DNA from 3 places in the Kurthia sp. FSL E2-0154 genome. Region 2 is predicted to be linked to each of the others. Evidence: riboswitches for the same ligand, from Rfam matches in the RefSeq annotation. Region 2 holds a riboswitch; each other region holds the start of a gene.
The links. Region 2 has a riboswitch for thiamine pyrophosphate ahead of thiM (hydroxyethylthiazole kinase). Riboswitches for the same ligand answer to the same signal wherever they lie in the genome.
Positions count from the first base shown of each region.

Region 1: linked by a shared signal. The riboswitch ahead of MHB75_RS04785 (ABC transporter ATP-binding protein) and the one ahead of thiM (hydroxyethylthiazole kinase) in region 2 are both predicted to bind thiamine pyrophosphate.
Region 3: linked by a shared signal. The riboswitch ahead of thiT (energy-coupled thiamine transporter ThiT) and the one ahead of thiM (hydroxyethylthiazole kinase) in region 2 are both predicted to bind thiamine pyrophosphate.

Region 1 covers NZ_JBBOPO010000001.1:996,364-1,000,704, forward strand. The annotation lists gene MHB75_RS04780 (TIGR04104 family putative zinc finger protein) at 1-1,115, shown strand, start outside; TPP riboswitch at 1,178-1,286, shown strand; TPP riboswitch at 1,352-1,459, shown strand; gene MHB75_RS04785 (ABC transporter ATP-binding protein) at 1,481-2,257, shown strand; gene MHB75_RS04790 (ABC transporter permease) at 2,254-2,994, shown strand; gene MHB75_RS04795 (ABC transporter substrate-binding protein) at 2,994-3,989, shown strand; gene MHB75_RS04800 (thiamine phosphate synthase) at 3,990-4,341, shown strand, end outside.
Region 2 covers NZ_JBBOPO010000001.1:1,122,185-1,126,525, reverse strand. The annotation lists gene MHB75_RS05470 (LysR family transcriptional regulator) at 1-46, opposite strand, end outside; gene thiE (thiamine phosphate synthase) at 310-924, opposite strand; gene thiD (bifunctional hydroxymethylpyrimidine kinase/phosphomethylpyrimidine kinase) at 950-1,774, opposite strand; gene thiM (hydroxyethylthiazole kinase) at 1,774-2,529, opposite strand; TPP riboswitch at 2,673-2,770, opposite strand; gene MHB75_RS05450 (hypothetical protein) at 2,870-3,328, shown strand; gene MHB75_RS05445 (hypothetical protein) at 3,374-3,529, opposite strand; gene MHB75_RS05440 (PadR family transcriptional regulator) at 3,504-3,905, opposite strand; gene MHB75_RS05435 (sensor histidine kinase) at 4,052-4,341, shown strand, end outside.
Region 3 covers NZ_JBBOPO010000001.1:2,069,376-2,073,716, reverse strand. The annotation lists gene MHB75_RS10250 (HAMP domain-containing sensor histidine kinase) at 1-862, shown strand, start outside; gene MHB75_RS10245 (foldase protein PrsA) at 926-1,798, shown strand; gene MHB75_RS10240 (DUF4870 domain-containing protein) at 1,819-2,175, opposite strand; TPP riboswitch at 2,291-2,390, shown strand; gene thiT (energy-coupled thiamine transporter ThiT) at 2,485-3,048, shown strand; gene map (type I methionyl aminopeptidase) at 3,218-3,970, shown strand; gene MHB75_RS10225 (tryptophan-rich sensory protein) at 4,025-4,341, opposite strand, start outside.

The DNA of each region.
Region 1 (4,341 bases), 130 kb from region 2:
TGATTTTCCAACAACAAACGACACGTGTTGGACAAGCAGAAGATGGGATTCAGTCGATTCGAATTGATACAGAAGCACGTTATGAAGAAGACGGAACAACATTAACGAATCGATGGTTTTCAAGCGAGCGAGAACTATCTTCTTCTAAATTTGAAACATTTCAAAAAAAATTAAAGGCGAGTCCTGTTATAAAAAAAGAAATAGAACCACCTTCTTTATACTATGTTGTCGAAGTAACGAAAGAGAACAACGAAGTCGAAACCTTTTTACTATTTTCGAATGACGAGGATACACAGTATTATGTAAAAGAACTTGATACAGATAAGATTTATAAATGGTCTGACAGTGTAGAGGAAACGGAACTCTTTTTCAAATTAAAACCAAGTGTTATGGAGATAGCACTCATCGCATTTATTTTATGTATACCCACTTTATTTTCAACATTATTCATTGAAAAAGAGAAGAAAGAATCCTATGAATATCAAAATAAAGTGAAAAATATCTTCGGGAAAATAATCCTCTTTTTGAACTTGTTATTAGCAGGGTATATCTATTTGAAAACCCAAAATATTTTTTATTGTGTATTAATCGGTATATTTGTATCAATTATTGGTACATTCAATAAAAACCATATTCGAATGAGCCGTCCAAATGCCATGAAGTTATTAGAAGGAACGAAAGATATACTGGGGTACACATATGCCTTTACAATATTTATTTTTATACTGTACCGTAATCAAAACGCTCTATACGTAGGAATTGCTTTTATTGTTTTAAGCTTTATTTTATGGCTTGTCATGAAAAATCGTGAGGAGGTAACTTGTCCACATTGCGACGAAGTGCTCGACTATCGGACGGCGTGGAAACTTCAGTGGGGTATGAAGAAATATCAAACATGTGAACATTGTGCACAACCGATTTATTTAAATAAAAGGCGCATTGATCTACAAGGCTTCCTGCTAAGTCTTGTGTTAGGCGCATTGTCAATCGGAGCGAATCTATACGGAATTCACATAGCGTATATTATTGGTGTCATCATCGTGTATGTTCTTTACTTTATATTATTTTCACCGCTCTTTATTCGTGTCGACAAAGAGGATAAACCACTTTGGTAATGAAAATAAAACCAACTATTGCATAAATTACTAGGGAGTGCTATACTCACCTTAACAAAATCATAGTGTGCTAGGAGTGCTGGTGTTGCCAGCTGAGATGGAGCCGTAAGCTCTGGATTCTTTCAACCTGATCTAGTTCATACTAGCGTAGGGAAGCCGTTTCGACCGAAAAAACAATTTCAGGTCCCTGTTTCGATACGTGTATGGAGACAGGGGCTTTTTCTAATTTCATAATGCTTCACCACTAGGGGTGCCGTTTTTACGTGCTGAGAGAGGTTTCAATATCTTAACCCTTATTACCTGATCTAGTTCGGACTAGCGTAGGGAAGTGGCATGCGATGATTCTGTCATTTGCAGCCATTTCGATTCTTTGTCGAGATGGCTTTTTTTATAGAGGAGGAAGATCATTGGAGAGTTTAGCTTTACAAGATGTCTGTTTTCGTTACGAAGAACAACCCATTTTAGACCATGTTCATTTTTCCATTCAAGAAGGTGAATTCGTTTCGTTAATTGGTCCGAGTGGTTGCGGAAAAAGTACGATTTTTCGTCTCATTACAGGTCTATCTCAGGCACAGTCGGGACAAGTGACCGTAGCGAAACAACCTGTAGGCTATATGCCACAGCAAGATTTACTGCTCCCTTGGCGAACCGTATTACAAAATACATTGTTGCCATTAGAATGTCAGCGAATACCGAAAAAGAGAGCAGAAGAACAGAGTAAGGCGTTACTCGAGGAATTTGGTCTAGGAGCTTACATGCATAAAAAACCAAAAGACTTATCGGGTGGCATGCGTCAACGTGTTGCATTCATTCGTGCATTGAATGCTTCACAAGATGTACTGTTACTCGATGAACCATTTAGTGCGCTCGATGCACTGACGAAGATGGAGTTACAAGATTGGTTATACATACAAGCGAAGAAATGGCGTAAAACCATTTTATTTATTACGCATGATGTGGATGAAGCGCTCTATTTATCAGATCGTATTCTAACTGTACAGCAGACACCAATTCATACGCTACACGAAACGATTGTCCCAATGGAACATAAAAGACAGCGTTCAGATTTAGCAAGTAAGGAGGTGCAAGACGTGAAGCAACAACTGATTCACATGTTGCAACAAGGACGTCAGCAATTATGAGAAAAAATGCACCTGCGATTTATGTGAGTGTGGGACTGCTACTCATTTGGGAAGTATTTGCGCGCTGGCTAAATGAGATGTACATCTTACCGTCTCCAACGGCCATCTTACAAAAGATGTGGGATTTTAGAGAAGCTCTATTTACCGTCCATTTACCTGCAACACTACAAGTACTTTGGATTGGTTTACTAATTTCAATTATTTTAGGCATTGGTCTCGCGATTATGATGCACCTCAGTCATTGGTCGGAGCGCGCATTCTATCCGCTACTCGTCGCGTCACAGACGATTCCCATTACAGCACTCGCGCCCATTTTTGTTTTATGGTTCGGTTACACGATTTGGAGTAAGGTGCTTGTGACCGTCCTCATTGCGTTTTTCCCGATTGCGATGAGTATGTTTGATGGACTGCGTAGCACAAAGCGTGAACTAGAAGAACTCATGCGAACGTACGGGGCGACAAAATGGCAAATTTTTTGGAAGCTACAACTTCCGTCAGCGCTACCACAGCTATTCTCTGCTTTTAAAATCGCTGTACCGCTCAGTATTATCGGCGCAGCTGTTGGGGAGTGGCTCGGAGCACAGGCAGGTCTCGGTTACTTCAGTAAACGAATGATGACACAGTTAGACGGAGCAGGTGTATTTGCGCCCATCGTTCTATTATCTACGATGGCGATCATCGCTGTCTTCATCATTCGAATCATTGAAAAAAAATATATCGTTTGGAGGAAAGATTAATGCGTTTGATGAAATTTTTTGTACTATGTAGTTTGTTAGTTGTCGTATTAGCAGGTTGTTCAAGTAAAGCAAAAGATGGTAAAGAATTAAAAGAAGTGACAGTTATGCTCGATTGGTATCCGAATGCGATTCATAGCTTTCTCTATGTAGCGATGGAAAAAGGTTATTTTAAAGAAAAAGGACTTGATGTCAAACTACAATATCCATCGAATCCAACAGACCCACTGACTTTAACAGCTGCTGGAAAATCAACCATTGGTATTTACTATCAGCAAGATGTCATTATGGCACGTGCGAATGAAGGAGTTCCAATTCAGTCGATTGGTACGATTGTCCAATCACCACTTAGTCAATTGATGTCACTAAAAGAATCGAATATTCAGCGCCCACGCGATTTAGAAGGAAAAACAGTTGGTTATGGCGGTACACCATTAAGTGAAGCGACAATTAAAGCGATGGTAAAAGAAGATGGGGGCGACCCGAATCAAGTGAAGTTAGTCGACGTCGGCTTTGAATTAGTATCCGCACTCATTACGAAAAAAGTGGATGTTTTAGCAGGTGGTCTAATTAACCATGAGCTACCTGTCATGGAGGAAAAGGGCTATCCGATTTCAACAATGGACCCATCGGAATTCGGTGTACCAAAGAGTCATGAAATCGTCTTCGTAGCAAGTGACCGTACGATTGCGAAAGACGAAGCAACATTAAAAGCATTTTTAGAAGCAGCGAAACAAGGATTTGATTATACGAAGAAGAATCCAGATGAATCGCTTGCTATTCTATTAGATCATCAAGAGAAAGACCAATTCCCACTGACGAAAAGTATCGAGGAAAAAAGCTTGAAGATTGTAACAGATAAGATGGAGACGAAGGAAGAGCCGTTCTTATCGGATAATCCAGCCAGCTGGGAAAAGCAAAATGAGTGGCTCGTTCAACAAAAAATTGCCGACAAAATGGTGCCAACAGACGAGCTATATAAAGAACTGGTGAAGTAGATGAAGATTCATGTTCTTTCAGATGGCAAGCAGACGAATGAACAGTTTGTAAAACGTGTCATGCAGGCAGAAACCGAAATAGACGCGCTACATTTTCGTGAATATGAGCGCACAGCAAAGGAGTTATACCAGCTTATAGATCAGTGTCTACAAGCTGGTTTTCCCCTTCATAAAATGGTCGTCCATGATCGGTTAGATGTTGCCCATGCACATCAAATTCAAACCGTTCAAGTTGGTTACAGAAGTCTACCTATTCCCGTAATTCGCGTGCGCTTTTCAGAATTTTCAATTATCGAATCAGTTCATTCTATTGAAGAATTACATAAGAGTGAGGCGGATCAATGTATGTTAT
Region 2 (4,341 bases):
GTTGTCTTGCTACTTCTGTAAAATAAATTAATTGTCTAACGTCCATATGTAAGCCTCCAAATGCATTAGAATACATTTATTGTAACATTTTGTATAGAAAAAATAATGAAATGCTCTAAATCTTCTGTAAAAATATTTTATTTAAGACTTTTGGATGAAAAAGAAACAGGCTGAGACATAAGTGTAAAAAACACCATCCTACATGAGCATAAGAAAAACTGGAATCACACTGTAGTTATGGTTCCAGTTTTTTATTGTAAACGCTGAGAAGGAGCTGAAATGCTTTGTCCCATTCTGTTTACATAAGTATTAAAGTTGTTGTAAAAAGCGTTCATTTTCTTTACGAAAAGCCTGTGTCGCTTCACCAGGGTTTTCTGCTTTTGAAATGGCAGAAATAATTGATACACCATCAGCGCCAGCTTGACGTAAATCGTAAACATGCTCGGGTTGAATACCACCGATTGCGACAATCGGTAAGGTAGGAGTAGTTTTTGCAGCTTCTGTTAAAAATGTTGTGCCAGCAGGTTTTTTTGCATCTTTTTTAGATTGTGTTGAAAAAACAGGGCCGATTCCAACATAGTCAGCACCGTCCTGAATTGCTCGTTGTAATTCATCTTGTGTATGAACAGACACACCGAGTATTTTATGCGGTAGTTGTTCACGTACTTTCTTTGCATCGACATCATTCTGTCCAACATGAATCCCGTCTGCATCGAGTCTGATTGCCAATTCAACATCATCATTTACGATAAAGGGAACGTCATAGCGTTTACAAAGAGTTTGGCAATCTTTTGCAAATTGAAGATAAGCGTCACCTGTTAAACACTGTTCACCTTTTTCTCGCCACTGAAATAAAGTAATCCCATTTTGTAATGCAGCTTCTAAAACTAATAGAGGATCACCTACAACATCTTGACTTCCCATAATAAAATACGTTTCAAGTAATTGTTTATTCAATTATCTCGACCTCCACTTTTGCTTTTGTGTTATAAGCGAAATGATTCGTCGGACCATGGCCATGCCCAATACCTAAACCATGTGAAATAGCCGCATGGATAAATCTTTTTGCTTCAATGAGTGCTTCTTTCATTGGTAGACCTTTTGCTAAGAAGGCAGTTAGTGCTGCTGAATACGTACATCCTGTACCATGAGTGTCTTTCGTTTGAACACGCGGAGTAGAAAGGGATAGTTTATCGCCATTTTTAAAGAAAATATGGTCAATCGCAGCTTGTTGTTCAGGTGCAAAATGTCCACCTTTCATCACAATGACTTCAGGTCCCATAGCGAGTAATTTTTTAGCTACCTGTTCAACATCATCATAAGTTTGAATTTTCATGTCTGTCAGTGTCTCTGCTTCTGGAATATTCGGTGTGAGAACAGTCGCTAGTGGGAATAGGTGAGTAATCATCGCATCAACCGCTTCTTGTTGCAGTAGTGTAGCACCACCTTTTGCAATCATGACGGGATCGACAATAATAGGTGCTTGTATATTCTCTAGTTGTTTTGAAACAGCTTCAATAATAGATGCTGAAAAAAGCATCCCCGTTTTTAGTGCATTCACATTAAAATCGCTTTGAATCGACTGTAATTGTTCCACAATAAAATCTTCGGGTAACGCGTGAACAGCTTGTACGCCATACGTATTTTGTGCTGTAACAGCTGTTAAAACAGATGTACCGAATGTTTTCAATTCTTGAAATGTTTTTAAATCAGCTTGAATACCAGCACCACCACCTGAATCAGATCCGGCAATCGTCAGTGTAATTGGAAACATTATTTAATCCCTCCAAAACTCATTTGTTGTAATTGGTTTAGGATGTGCATTTGAAAATCGCCAATACCATTGCTGTGATGATGAGCAGTTTCTGCGACTTGTTTATAGTCTTTGTGAATTGTGATAACACTTTGTAGTGCGTCTGTATGTGATGCGATTGAAGCAGTTGTTAGAGCAGATAATAAGCAACCAGCTCCTGTAATTTGTTCCATCCATGCATGTCCGCCGTTTATTATGTGCACCGTCGTGCCATCTGTGATTAAATCTTCTACACCACTTACAGCAACAATCGTTTTGTAGCGTGTTGCGACTTGTTTAGCTGCTTCTTCAATTTCAAAAGACACCTCACCTGCATCGACACCACGAGAGGTGACTTTAATTTCCGCAAGAGCCGCTAACTCACCAGCATTACAGCGAATGGCTGTAAATTGTACATGTTGTAATAGTTGTTCGACTGTTTGTTTACGATATTTAGAAGCACCGATGCCTACAGGATCTAAAACGACTGGAATCCCTTTTTTATTTGCAGCTTGTCCAGCTAATATCATCGCATCGACTGTGCGTGTATTTAACGTACCGATATTAATTAATAATCCATTTGCGATTTGAACAATATCATGCATTTCTTGTATTTCATCCGCCATGATGGGCGATGCACCTACTGCTAAAAGTCCATTTGCAGTAAAGTTTGTTACGACATAATTCGTAATACAGTGAACAATTGGTTTCGTTGAATGAATTGATTGGATACTCATTTTTAGTTACCTCCATTGATGAATGAAAAGCAAATTCATGAAGCTTCTCATACTCAGTTTCACTAAATTAGAGGACGGGTTTCTGCTTTTTCACTATAAAAATAAAAAAGCTGCTCAACGAATTAATCGTAGAACAGCATTACATGCGAAAAACAGCTGCTCCCTACGCCAGTATTAACTGACAGGTTCAAAGGGTCAGGTTTTACCTTCTCAACTCCTAAGAGTCCCCCCGCAAATCTAGTATGGTTAGAGCATACCATATTTAGATCATTTTGCAAGGTTCCGCTTTAGTAAAAATAGGTTGTCTTGTATAATGAGAACAAGTATGGAGGGAAATTGTGTGAAAAATCTATCGTGGTATATTTCTTTAGGGATTAGTTTTTTAGGTTTCATGGTCATCAATTATTATTTTACGTTGGGCCCTACTGAAAAAGTTGGAAACTTAAATCCCGCTTTCTTTTTAATTGTTTTATTAGTGCCTTTCCTGTGTGTCAGTCTGTTTATTACGTGGAGCGTTGGCGTATCTTTTTTTGAAACAGCAACAAAAGGTAAGCTGGCATCAGCACTTCTTATTATAGTCGTGATTTTTATTTTAGCAGGCGGTACAGAATATCAATATGTAACAAGCCAAATTGAAGTTTTTGGCGGAACATGGAATGATCCGAAATCGATTATTTACGGTCGTTCACCGTTTAATAGTTATACAAATGATTGGTATTTTAATGAATCTGTCTTTTTAATCATTCATACAATTGCTTTTTCGTTAGGAAGTTTATTCCGTAGTAAAGTGACAGATTAAATAACAAAAAGACTTGGGCTCAGTACCTAAGTCTTTTTTGTATGCTTAAATATGTTCTGCAATTGCGTCACGAATATCTTGTAGCCATTTTAAGTTTTCGTTAAATTGTCGATCTGCATGTCGGATAATTAATTGAATATAATCAACATCTTTTACAGAAGGATGTGAACCAGCTTCAATAATCGATTCGCTTACTCTCACGCTCGATTGCCTGATCTAATAGACCAATTACACGTTTTAAATCAACATACTTTAAAAATAAAATAGGAATATAGAGACTTTGTACATCTGCTAAATTAATCGAGTCGAATGTTTTATAAATGAGTTCTACCATATACGCACGTCCAGCATTTGTAATGGCATAAACGGATTTTTCAGGACGATTTTCTGTATGAATGACTTCGATTTTTTTAATATATCCTTTTTTTTCTAACGAGTCGAAATGATAATAAAGTTTTCCATCACTTAATTTAAAACTTGGATCAATATCAACAATATTTGTGAAGAGCTTTTTGATAAAGTAGGGATGGTAATTATTTTCAGATAAAATCCCTAAAATAAAAAGTTGAATTAACATCACTTGATGCCTCCAATAAATGAAATTTACGTCGTCATTTTAATAGTACACGATATTGTAAAAGGAAACTACAGAAAACAAGATGTTTCTAGCTTGAAACAGTATTTTGTTATATGATAGACAGAGAATTAAGGAGTTGAACGCGTGTGTCAAAATGGTATTCTATTATACCGAAACATCCCATTCAAAGTATTTTAGCATGGGTATTTATTTGCTTTATTCCATTTTATTCAGTATTTAAAAATCAAGATCATACGACGCAAAGCATTGCAGCAGCCATTCTGATTACATATTTGATTTGTGTGTATTTAGATTTCAAACTACCAAGTGGTTTGACGTATATGTGGCTATCATTTGAGATGATTATAAATGCCGTTATGTCGATTTTATATGGCTATTTTTATTTTTCTATTTTTACGTCATTTTTAATTGGACG
Region 3 (4,341 bases), 950 kb from region 2:
TGGAGCTAGCTATTATTTAACTTCTCGATTAGTTCGTCCAATTCGGGAGGTAGCTGTAGCAGCCAAGCAAATCCAAGAAGGGAATTATGCTATCTCTTTGCCAGATCATCCAAAGGAACGAGAAGTATATGAACTTGTCACGTCATTTACTGAGATGGCGAATCGTCTTGAACAACTTGAAGCGATGCGCACAGAGCTTTTAGCAGGTGTAACGCATGAATTAAAAACGCCTGTAACAGCAATTGACGGCTTACTTCAAGCATTAAAAGACGGTGTTGTTACAGGAGAGGAAGCACGTGAATTTGTACAGATGGCAATGGTCGAAACGAAGAAAATGAAAACGATGGTAGGTGACTTACTTGCTTTTAACTCGTTTGCAGTCAATGCCATCCCACTTAAATTTGAAACTAAAGAAATCAATTCGTATGTAGAAAATACAATGAAACAATGGCAAACTACACAAGAGTTTGAACAAGTTCAGATTACATTAGATGAACATGTAGAACCAATTCACCTCTCGATTGATCCCGTCCGCTTCCAACAAATTTGTACGAACTTATGGACGAATGCAGCACAGGCAATGCATGAACAAGGTCATATTCATATTCGTCTGCAAGCAGATAAAGAAAAGGTGCGGATTTTTGTTCAAGACGAGGGAAGTGGTATTCCGAAAGAAGAACAGCCACTTATTTTTGATCGTTTTTACCGAGGTGAAAATAAGAAGTATGCGATTCGAGGTTTAGGATTAGGCTTACCACTGAGCAAAATGATGGCACAGTCAATGCAAGGTGACTTACGTTTAGTGCATAGCGATGAACAAGGTACGTGTTTTGTGATTGAACTGAAAAGAAATGAAGCATGACATCTCGTTGACACATTCCTTCTTTATAGTGAAGATAGTTCAAAAATAAGGAGTGTCAAATAGATGAAAAAGAGAATGATCTGGGCAATCGCTATCATCTTTGTTTTAGTTGTTGGAAGTGGTGTATATTATGCAACAGCCAAAACAGGATATGTCGCAAAAGTAGGCGATACGAAAATCACACAACAGCAACTGAATAATGTTTTAAATAAACAATATGGTAGTGCAGCACTTGAAACATTAATTCAAGACCAAGTAATTACACTTGAAGCAGAAAAACAAAAAGTAACAGCAAGTGATGCAGAAGTAGATGCACAATATAAAAAAGTCGAAACACAATACGGCGGAGCAGATGCACTTGAATCAGCACTTGAATCGAATAACATGTCGAAATCTGATTTTAAAGCGAATTTAAAAACGTATGTACTCGCATCTAAAATGATTGAGAAGGATTTAGATACATCTGACGAAACATTAAAAGCTTATCTAAAAGAAAATCAATCTACATTCGATACAGCAGCGCAAGTGAAGGCCAGTCATATTCTTGTAGAGAAAAAAGCAACTGCGACAAAAATTAAAAAAGAGTTAGATGCAGGTGGTGACTTTGCAAAATTGGCGAAGAAATATTCAACTGATACTGCGACGAAAAGTAAAGGTGGCGACTTAGGCTACTTTACGAAATCAGAAATGGTGGAAGAATTTGCAACACAAGCTTTCAACATGAAAAAAGGTGATATTAGTGACCAAATCAAAACAGATTATGGTTACCATATTATCAAAGTAACAGGTACAGTCGATGCAAAAACAGCGAAGTATGAAGATGTCAAAGACAAAGTAAAAGAAGCGTATATTGAAGCGCAAATTAGCGCACAATATTCAAGTTGGTTAACAGAGAAAATGGCAAACTACGACATTACAAATACAATCAGTAAATAAAAAAAGGAGCAGTATGAGAATTATCTCTCATCTGCTTCTTTTTGCGTTAATACTTGTACACCGCGAACGATATTCCAAATGACAATCGCCAATGAGAATAAAGCCATGAAAATGATGAAAATAATGACACCTATACCAAGTGCAGCACCTGTTGAATCACTCATTTCAGCTGATGCAAAGATACCCATTGTTGCTAAAATAATAAAGAAAATAACTGCAGGAACATAAAGTAACAAGTGAGAAATAAGTGCATGTGTTGCGTGTTTTTTTACATCACGATCTTTTACAACGAGCATAACAATCAGCGGTAAAATAAAGCCTGCAAAGAAAATACTGAAGTAACAAAGTGATGATAAAATACGATTATTCTGTTCCATGATAACCCTCCCTTTTGTTCATAATAACTTATATACGTATAAAAATGGAAATCGTTTCATGCTATTGCTATATTTCGTTAAATTCAGTAGAATGAGAGTGTTCAAAAATAATGATGTAAACCACAAGGGGTGCATACGTGCTGAGAGAGAGTTTCGACTCCAACCCTTCGAACCTGTAAGTTAACACTTGCGTAGGAATGTGGATAGAAACCGACATATAACGATGTCAGGCTCTGTCCTGATGTCGTTTTTTTATCTAGATTACCACAGGAATTGTGTAAGACATCAAATTAATGGAGGTTCATAAAGATGAACAAACAACGATTATTAATGATGATTGAGGTGGCCATTTTTGCGGCGATTGGTTTTATTTTAGATAAACTATCGTTTTCGATTTGGGCACAGGGTGGTTCCATTAGTTTAGTTATGGTACCAATCGTATTGATGGCGATGCGTTGGGGAACATTACCAGGGCTTGCGACAGGTCTTATTGTAGGGGTACTACAAGTTTTAACAGGTGCAAGCATTTTAACCCCATTACAAGGGTTTTTAGATTACTTCTTTGCGTTCACAATTGTTGGGATTGCAGGCGTTTTCCGTCCAATGGTGATTCGTGCTTCAAAACAGAAAAAAGATGGCGCAATGCTTGGCTGGATTTTAGTGGGTACAGCAATTGGTGGAATTCTACGACTGATTTCACATACAGTAGCAGGCGCAGTATTCTTCGCAAGTTATGCGGGCGACCAAAACCCGTGGATTTATTCGGTTGTTTATAATAGCTCGTATATGATTCCATCTATTATTTTAACAGCTGTCGTGATTTATCTATTGTTTAGAGCAGCACCTAAGTTATTCGTTCAAAAGACGTATTAAGAATAAAAACGTAGCGACTAAGAAATCGTTACGTTTTTTATTATATATATATCCACCTAAATAAAAACTTTTACTGAATGTATGAAAGAATGCATAGACTTTTTATATGTATCTACAAAAATTATGATATAGTTAAGAGTAGAATTTTATATAGAAGGGACCGTTATACATGATTGCAACAACTCAACAAGAAATCGATGCGTTATTAAAAGCGGGTCGTGCCATGGCAGAAATTCGCGAGGCAATGAAAGCTGCGACAAAACCAGGCGTTACAACAAAAGAGCTAGATGAATTAGCTGGTAAACTATTTGAAGAAAAAGGTGCAGTATCTGGACCAAAAGCAGAATATGACTTCCCAGGTTTCACATGCATTAGTGTAAACGAGGTCGTAGCACATGGTATTCCAAACGATACACCTCTAAAAGAAGGCGATATGATTAATATTGATGTATCAGGTCATGTGGATGGTTTTTATGCAGATACAGGTATTTCATTTATCGTAGGTGATGCTGAAAAGCCAGAATTACAAAAATTATGTGATGTAGCACAGTCAGCTTTTGATCGTGCTATGACAAAGGTTAAACCAGGTTCTAAATTGAATCAAATTGGTAAAGCTGTAGAACGTGAAGCGCATGATAATGGTTTAAAAGTAATTATGAACCTAACAGGTCATGGTGTAGGACACTCATTACATGAAGAACCACAATATGTATTGAACTATTATGATGCATGGGACGCTACTTTAATGAAAGAAGGTATGGTTTTCGCAGTAGAACCATTCATCTCACAAGCAGCTGAAAATATTATTGAAGGTACAGATGGTTGGGCGTTTTTAACACCAGATAAATCATTTGTAGCACAACTAGAACATACAGTAATCGTGACAAAAAATGGCCCGATTTTAACAACAAAAATTGATTAATAAAAAGAGGAGAACGAAAAAATCGTTCTCCTCTTTTCTATAGTGTAAAACATGTTAATAGATTGTTCTTGGCTTTTTACGCATAAATAGAATACCAGCAAGTAATACACCACTTAAAAATAATGCAGCTGTTGTTACTAATAATTCCTCAAAGTTATTTTGTACAGCAATTCCTAAATAGAACCAGATGAATAGAATCGGGAAGTAAGGATCGTAATGATGAAAGCGGATGTGAAGTGCAATGGCTACAAAGACAGTCAATAAGATGACGGCCCATAGCGGTTGACTTAATCCAAAACCATCCCAACGTGCTGCAACAAGTAAGATTGCTAAATTGAACATAATAAGTAATACGAGCCATGCTAAATAAA